Regions from separate parts of the Alteromonas sp. B31-7 genome, predicted to be linked through region 1. Evidence: predicted binding sites of a transcription regulator. Region 1 holds the regulator's gene; the other holds the start of a gene.
What was found. The regulator sigma-54, encoded in region 1, starts transcription at its own class of promoters, with help from an activator protein. The targets are predictions, from matches to a motif close to GTTGGCACGNNNNTNGNNT.

Region 1 (4,102 bases):
CATCTAACCCTGTCAGGTGTTTTAAATCAGGCTCCCAATGAGGGTTAGGGAGAAAACGGGCGTCGAAAACATAATCGGCATCTTTAGGAATACCATGTTTGAAGCCAAAGGATTCAAATACCAATACCAGGCGAGAACTCTTTTTACCTAAAATTCGCTCACGTATTAATTCAGCAAGTTGGTGAATGGTCAGTTTATCGGTATCTATGTATAAGTCTGCTCGTTCAATCACAGGAGCGAGTAAAGCGGCTTCTGCTTTAATAGATTCAGACAAAGACTTATTCAGTTTTGCCAATGGATGTAATCGTCGGGTTTCACTAAAGCGTTTGACGAGAATGTCGTCACTGGCATCAATGTAGACGATGGTCATGGACCAAGAAGAGGGAAGGTAGTCGAGTATTTCAACTAAATCGTCTGGGTTTTTGGGTAGGTTACGTACATCAATACTTACAGCAACTTGATCGTATTCGTCGACTACCGTATGGGTAAGGGTAGGTAATAAATTGACGGGGATATTATCTACGCAATAATACCCTAAATCTTCCAGTGCCCGTAAAGCAACAGACTTCCCTGACCCCGAACGACCACTAATAATAATTAGTTTCAATTGGCCTCTCCCTTAAGATGGCATTAGAGTTAGCTTAGCGCTGCAATAATATCGTCGCTATTGGTGGCACGCCTAATTGCCTTCACGGTCTCTTTGTCACTCAATTTACCTGCAACCGTGGCTAGGGTTTGTAAGTGCCCCTCGGTTTGCTCTTCTGGAACCAATAAGGCAAAGAAAATATCTACCGGTTGGTTGTCCAGCGCGTCAAAGTTGATGGCAGGGTTACTAGTTACAATAATGGCGATAACACTTTCCAATCCTGCCAGTCGACCATGAGGCAGTGCAATACCATTTCCAATACCCGTACTGCCCATTCTCTCGCGGTTCAATAGGCTCGTGAGTACTGTCGTTTCATCAATATTATCGTTGTTTTTGGCAGCGATATTACTGATGATCTCTAGAATTCGTTTTTTGCTGTTACATTGAACCGCACATTCAGTGCGGTCCAAACTTACGATTGCTTGAATTTCCATAAGCGTGAGTTAATGCTTTTTCAGCTTTTCCTTATGCTTTATGACTTGCCTGTCTAGTTTGTCAACCATGCTGTCTATTGCTGCATACATATCAGTATTTTCAGAGGAAGCAAAAACCTCAGCGCCACTTAAATGCATGGTCGCTTCGGCTTTCTGATTAAGTTTTTCAACATTGAGAATGACATGCACATTAGAAATGTGATCAAAGTGCCTCTCTAGTTTGCTGAACTTGGTATCGACATAATTACGCAAAGAGTCGGTGATTTCGACGTGATGACCAGTAAGGTTGATTTGCATATTTCGTCTTCCTTATATTTATGAGCCAGTTAAAGTAAGCTCTTTCGCTGGTTAGACGGTGGAATCGACAATGATTCCCGGTATTTTGCTATTGTCCGCCGGGCGACTTTAATGCCCTGTTCGGCCAACAATTGAGCAATCTTGCTATCACTTAGTGGCTTGCTTGGCGTTTCAGCCGCTACAAGCTTTTTAATCAGCGCGCGGATGGCAGTAGATGAACACTCACCCCCAGACTCCGTGGCAACGTGACTAGAAAAGAAGTACTTCAATTCAAATATCCCACGTGGGGTATGCATATACTTTTGCGTGGTGACACGTGAAATGGTGGATTCATGCATATCAACCATTTCAGCAACATCGTTAAGCACCATGGGCTTCATCATTTCAGGGCCATGTTCAAAAAAGCCCATTTGTTGCTGCACAATACAATTAGCAACCTTCATCAAGGTGTCGTTTCTTGATTCAAGACTTTTAATAAACCATTTTGCTTCCTGCATATGAGAGCGAATGAACTGCGAGTCGCTACTATTTTTCGCTCTTCTGCTCATGGCCGCATATTGCTGGTTCACACTAAGTTTAGGCAAGCTATCTGGATTAAGTTCAACCACCCAACGACCACTTTTCTTGGTGACCGAGACATCGGGTATAACATACTCAGGCTCTTTAGTGATAAGAGCGCTACCTGGGCGAGGATTCAATGTTTGCAACAAGCGCATAGCTTCGCGTAATTGATCTTCTTTAAGACGGCTTTTACGCATCAGCGTACGATAGTCTTTGCTACTGAGTAGGTCTGAGTATTCTTCTATCAGTTGTTTGGCTTCTTTTAACCAAGGCGTATCATCTGAAAATTGGCGAAGCTGAACCATCAAGCATTCTTGTGGTGTACGCGAGCCTGAACCAATAGGATCGAACATCTGAATACGTTTTAATACGCATTCCACTTCGTCTAATTCAACCGGCTCCTCCATATCTTCGGAGTTGACAGACTCTAAAATGTCGTCAAGGGTGACGGTAAGATAACCAGACTCGTCAATTGAATCGATAATAGCCGTTGCGATGGCACGGTCAGTATCTGAAAAGTGGGTAAGACGCATTTGCCATAGCAAATGTGCTTGAATGTCTTCGGTGGTTTCGCCTTGGAAAATCTGCTCATCGTCATTATTCGAGGGCCCAGGGGCGGGTGCAGAAGACGCTGAGTAATATTCGTCCCACGTGCTGTCTATGGGTAATTCATCAGGTAGGTCATTCTTCTCTAATGCGTCACCGGCTTCAAGCGTATCGCTTGATGCGGTAGTAACGGCGTCTTGAGCGACGTCATCCCCGTCGATATTGTTTTTCTCTAATTGAGGCTCATCACTGCCTTCTTCTACTTCAAGTAGAGGATTTGAGTCTAGGGCTTCCTGGATCTCCTGTTGCAGGTCGAGCGTTGACAGCTGCAGCAGTTTTATCGCCTGCTGTAGCTGAGGTGTCATGGTAAGTTGTTGACTGAACTTTAACTGTAAAGATGGTTTCATCTACGTCTTATTTACTGTGCTCTTATTGTGAATATACCAGGTGCATAATTTGAAAAATGACAATTCTGTTACATTAACTATAGCCTGAATTGTTCACCTAGGTATACATCCCTTACTTTTTGATTACTTAAAACCTGCTCTGCCGTTCCTTGGGCTATTAATTCACCGTGACTCACAATGTAGGCTTTTTCACATACATCCAATGTTTCTCGTACATTGTGGTCTGTAATGAGGATACCGATACCTCTATCACGAAGGTGCTGTATTATCTTCTTTATATCATTAACCGATATAGGATCAACACCAGCAAATGGTTCATCGAGTAAAATAAATTGCGGATTGGCTGCTAGCGCACGCGCAATCTCTACGCGACGGCGTTCTCCACCTGATAAACTCATTCCTGTACTATTACGTATATGGTTAATATTAAATTCATCAAGAAGGGCGTCGGCTTCTTCTTCCTGTTGTGATGAATTTAAATCTTTTCGTGTCTGTAAAATCGCCATGATGTTTTCAAACACGGTTAGCTTGCGAAAAATAGAGGCTTCCTGTGGCAGGTAGCCAATGCCCTTACGTGCGCGTTCGTGCATAGGCTGGTGGGTGAGCTCACCATCATCAATGGTGATTTTTCCCTTATCTAGTGGCACAAGACCCACAATCATGTAAAAGGTGGTGGTTTTACCTGCGCCGTTAGGGCCTAGTAAGCCCACGATTTGCCCGGTTGAGACCGACAAACTAACGTCTCTCACTACTTGGCGAGATTTATAGGCTTTGGCTAAGTTACTTGCGCTTAGTGTTGCCATGGTTAGTTATCGTCCTCGTTATTCTCGTCTTCTTTCGCCTTCTCATCGGTCAGCTTGCGAATCGCTTCTGGTCGAAAAACGGTGGTCACTCTGCCTTCATCATTGTCACCGCTGCCGGTGGCAAGAAGCTGTTCGGTAATCATGTCAAAGGTGATTTTATCGCCTTTCACAGAACTGGTGTCTTGTTGCAGCTCTGCATTGCCGTCTAACGAGAGAGTGCGATTAACCACTTCATAGCGAATTTCATTGGCTTTGGCTGTTACCGGGGTGCCGTCTTCTAAGGTTTGCGAATAACTTGCTGGCGCGCCTCTGGCGATGAATATTTCACGGCCTTCGCCTTCTGTTGCAACCACTTCCACTTCATCTGCGTTAATCACTAACGTGCCTTGGGAAATACGCACGTTATCC
Region 2 (4,102 bases), 1.9 Mb from region 1:
CATGTTCATGTTGTTTTGAGAGTAGATGAGAAATCAGCTAACTCACTTTCAATGCGGGAAGTGTTAATACGATGGCACAAACTCCATAAAGGCACATTACTCACTAAATCCTACCTGGCTGGCGAAGCCCTCTCTGAAGCAGAATTGTTGAGTGTAAAGCGTACCGCTGCCGTATATCGAAAACGATTATTTAGTATCAGTTGGTTTATGCGAGATCTTAATGAGTACATCGCTCGCGCAGCAAATGCAGAGGACGAATGTAAAGGGCGCTTCTGGGAAGGTCGTTTTAAGTCTCAAGCGCTTTTAGATGAGAAAGCATTACTTAGTTGTATGGTCTACGTTGACTTGAATCCAATACGTGCATCATTAGCCAGCACCCCTGAAGACTCCGAGTACACCAGTATTAAACGGCGTATTGAATGTAAGTTAACACGTAAAACGTCAACGGGAATTCTACCTTTTAAATCCGATACTGCTTGTTCAAATCAATATTGCCTCAACCTAACTTTTACAGAGTATGTGACGTTACTAACTCAGACGGGTAAAGCTGTGAGAGATGATAAAGCGGGATTTATTGACGGTGAGTACCAAGCTTCATTGAACCAAATAGCCTTGTCTAGTTCTCAGTGGCTCAAAGCCAGTCTCGAATTTGAACAACACTTCTCTATCGCAGTGGGTAGTGTAAGTAGGATAAAAAAATTCCAGCACACTACCGGGCGGCGAAGGTTAAAAGGGGTTTCGACCGCCCGGAAACTCTTTGGTTAACGTCTACAAACTCGCAAACTCTGACGAGGTATGAACGTAATTTTGCTGATGATGAATAAGAATACTTTTTGCTCTATTGACCATATCATCTCGCTGAAACTCCCAATTTCTTAAATCAGCTTGCTTTGCCTGCTTCAAGTAGTAGGAGATTCGCGCATTTCTAAGAAGATGACTCTTTCGATTAAAGTCAAACTCAGCATTGTTGTAAATCGTTTCAATCTTGATGATAGAGGGATGATACGGCTTATCAGTATTACCAGCATTTGCCTGGCTGATAAGATTCGTACCGCTCATTAAAAGCCCAGCTATCATGATTCCAGCGGAGATTAGTGAAGCTGAGAAAATCCAGCGTAAAATATTCATCGCGTTAGTCCCTTGCAATAATATAAATTAAAAAGTCACTGGGAATAAAGCACTTCTCATGCCATCACAAAAAGTAAACATAATCAACAACTTAAACTCTCACATCAAGTGAGCTCACGCAGGCAAAAGGTAAGTTCTACACTACATAAGGAACATTCTTCTAATGGCCTGCTATAAAGACACCCATTACTTTCACCTTGGATATTTTAATATGACCTACACAATTAAAATGCAGAAAGACACCCTTTAAAACAACGCTGTTCTAATGGTCTTTGAGTGGCTGTCCATTAAATGCCACTAGTAAACATATCTCGTGAAATTAAGTATCCGAAGAAACCTAGAGTGGATTAGTTGGGAGTAAGCACCGTGAAGTGGGTGTCTAATTATTTTTAAGTTGGGTGTCTGAGTAGATTGTCTATCTTCTAAACCCAATAAAAAAGGAGCCGAAGCTCCTTTTTATTGCAAGGTCAAGACTAGTTCATGGCTGTCTCGGTAGCGGTATCAGGAACAACCTCTAGGTTGTCCTCTACGTCTTTAACATCTGACGCATTTTTTGCAATTTCAATAGCGAGTTGTCGCTCCGCATCGGAGTCAACCTCACCCGTTAATACTACATTGCCGTTTTCCACGTCGACGTCGATATCAAAACCTGAAATATCAGTGTCCATTAGTAACCGAGTTTTGATAACCGTCGCAATTTTAGCATCTGTTAACGCGCTTTCAGACTCTTCTTTCGATTGAGCAAGATCATCTTGCATGTCCTCGGAACTTTCAGAGAGATCTTTTTCCTCAACCACTGTGAGTCTGTTGTCTACCGACATTACACCATCAATGTTCGCAACTAACTCTTCAGCTAGCTTTTTGTCGACGGAGTTAGACACCTTACCCGTTAAGATAACATCGCCATTATCAACGTCGGTATTGATATCGAATGAGTTCAAATTGCCATTGAATAATAGCGTTGCCTCAGCTTTACCATCTATCCAAGCATCCTTTGCGCCTTTTTCCCATTTGTTATCCGATTCCATATCCCCGGCAACAGCCGCTGAACTTATGGATGTAGCAACTAATAGTGAGATCAAAGTACGTTTCATAACATTTCTCCTTTGTTGAAACACATTAGTCACTAAGCGAAAGTCAAGCCACTATTTTAAGCCATTGATTTAATATTATTTTATTTAAAACACCTAGTCTTAACACGCTCCCTATTTTGCAAAGTTTGCCCGTGATTGCGAAGTTTTTACTGAGCCACGTGATATATACGGTACAAATTTTGTATACCATCTACGCAATAACGCGAAGGCGAAATTTCAATTATAACCTTAGCAAAGGCAAAGCCACGCCTGGTGTGGATTGTAGTGCTTTGTTACCTTTTCAATTAACGCAATGTCAGGAAGGACGATGAACATTTTACTGGATACAGTAGCAATTCTACTCATACTTATTACGCTGGCCCCCTCTCTTCCTTCTTCCCACTGGTTAGTTAGAGTTTGGGAATTTCCCCGCCTTCAAATTCTGTGCATCATGTTGATAACATTAACGGCTAGCCTTTTAATAGGAGAGGCTGAAGGCCTAGGATTCAATATCCAAAGCCTGCTATTACTTGTACTCGTGGGCTGTGCTATATACCAAGCCTTCTGGATTTATCCCTACACACCATTGGCTTCCAAAGAAGTGGAAAGGGCTGAGTCGCCGGACCAAGATAATAAGATTAGCATTCTTTCAAGTAACGTCTTTATGCCCAATGAAAACTACCATAAACTTCTTTCTCACGTGAAAGACACCCAACCCGACTTCCTAGTCACCTTAGAGTCGAATAAGCGATGGCAGAATGCACTTGCAGAACTAAATTCGGATTACCCTTATCAGAAACACTGTCCGTTAGAAAATTTGTATGGAATGAACCTGTATAGCAAAGTGCCATTGGATACCGTAGAACTGCATTATTTTGTAGAAGATGATGTGCCTTCGTTCAAAGTCACTTTCACAAAAAACAATAGCACTGTAACAATATTTTTCCTTCATCCTAAGCCGCCAAGCCCTACTGAAAATAAAAGAGCGAAACCTCGGGACATAGAGTTAGATCTGGTAGGCAATATGGTTTGTGATTACGAAGAGCCAGTGATTGTCGCTGGTGATTTAAATGATGTGGCTTGGTCTCCCACCACTCGTAAGTTCAGAAAAGTGAGCGGCCTTCTAGACCCGCGTATCGGGCGAGGCTTTTATAACACCTTTCACGCCCATTACCCTTTAATTAAATGGCCTCTTGATCATTTATTTCATTCGAGTCATTTTTCACTTGTGGATATACGCAAGCTTGGTGATATCGGCTCTGATCACTACCCGTTATTGACAACGCTGCAGTTGAAAGAGTGAAATCTAAGGTAGGTCGTAACTTGATGAAGGAGAAAAGTCTCAGCCAATTAATTAGGCAGTTTGGGTACTCACATGTTCAACCGGTCGTTTTCTTAGGTGTTTCACACACCACATCACGCTATCACAAGCGTCTTCCCTACGTTTAAAGTGAGACAAACCTAATAATCTGTCACTCCTAGGCCAAACCGCTTGATTTAGCACAGCGACATCACTTTCCGTGAGGCGTGAGGCATCCAACACTATTTCAATCGCTTTTTTATTAGGTTTAATCAAAGTGGGGTTAGCAACGGTTACCAAGGATTTATCGACACAAATATACTCCCGTTTAACTGGGTCTCTTACCACTCCTACGGTATTGTCATCGCAAATAATCGCCGGCCAACCTTCAGAAATACGACTTTGACCAAACATAAGCAGTGTAAAGGCAACAAGCACAAAGAGAGTAAGGCCAATAAACTGAACACTTAAATCAGGTGCAACGGAGACAATAACAGCCACAATAGCCACGAAAAGGATCCAACCACCGAAAACCCTTCTCATCGCATTCGGAGAAATTCCTGAAATGATATCAACGTGTTTCAGCGTTTGCTTATCATAT

Region 2: a site for sigma-54 is predicted at 2,257-2,275, ahead of IUA53_RS07635 (BON domain-containing protein). Genes of this name have one in related genera too.

What each region holds. Positions count from the first base shown of each region.
Region 1 is NZ_CP065233.1:3,739,806-3,743,907, reverse strand. It holds gene rapZ (RNase adapter RapZ) at 1-607, opposite strand, end outside; gene ptsN (PTS IIA-like nitrogen regulatory protein PtsN) at 637-1,080, opposite strand; gene hpf (ribosome hibernation promoting factor) at 1,090-1,377, opposite strand; gene IUA53_RS16335 (RNA polymerase factor sigma-54) at 1,407-2,891, opposite strand; gene lptB (LPS export ABC transporter ATP-binding protein) at 2,969-3,694, opposite strand; gene lptA (lipopolysaccharide transport periplasmic protein LptA) at 3,697-4,102, opposite strand, start outside.
Region 2 is NZ_CP065233.1:1,799,396-1,803,497, reverse strand. It holds gene IUA53_RS07645 (hypothetical protein) at 1-765, shown strand, start outside; gene IUA53_RS07640 (hypothetical protein) at 769-1,128, opposite strand; gene IUA53_RS07635 (BON domain-containing protein) at 1,602-2,222, opposite strand; gene IUA53_RS07630 (endonuclease/exonuclease/phosphatase family protein) at 2,530-3,504, shown strand; gene IUA53_RS07625 (hypothetical protein) at 3,556-4,102, opposite strand, start outside.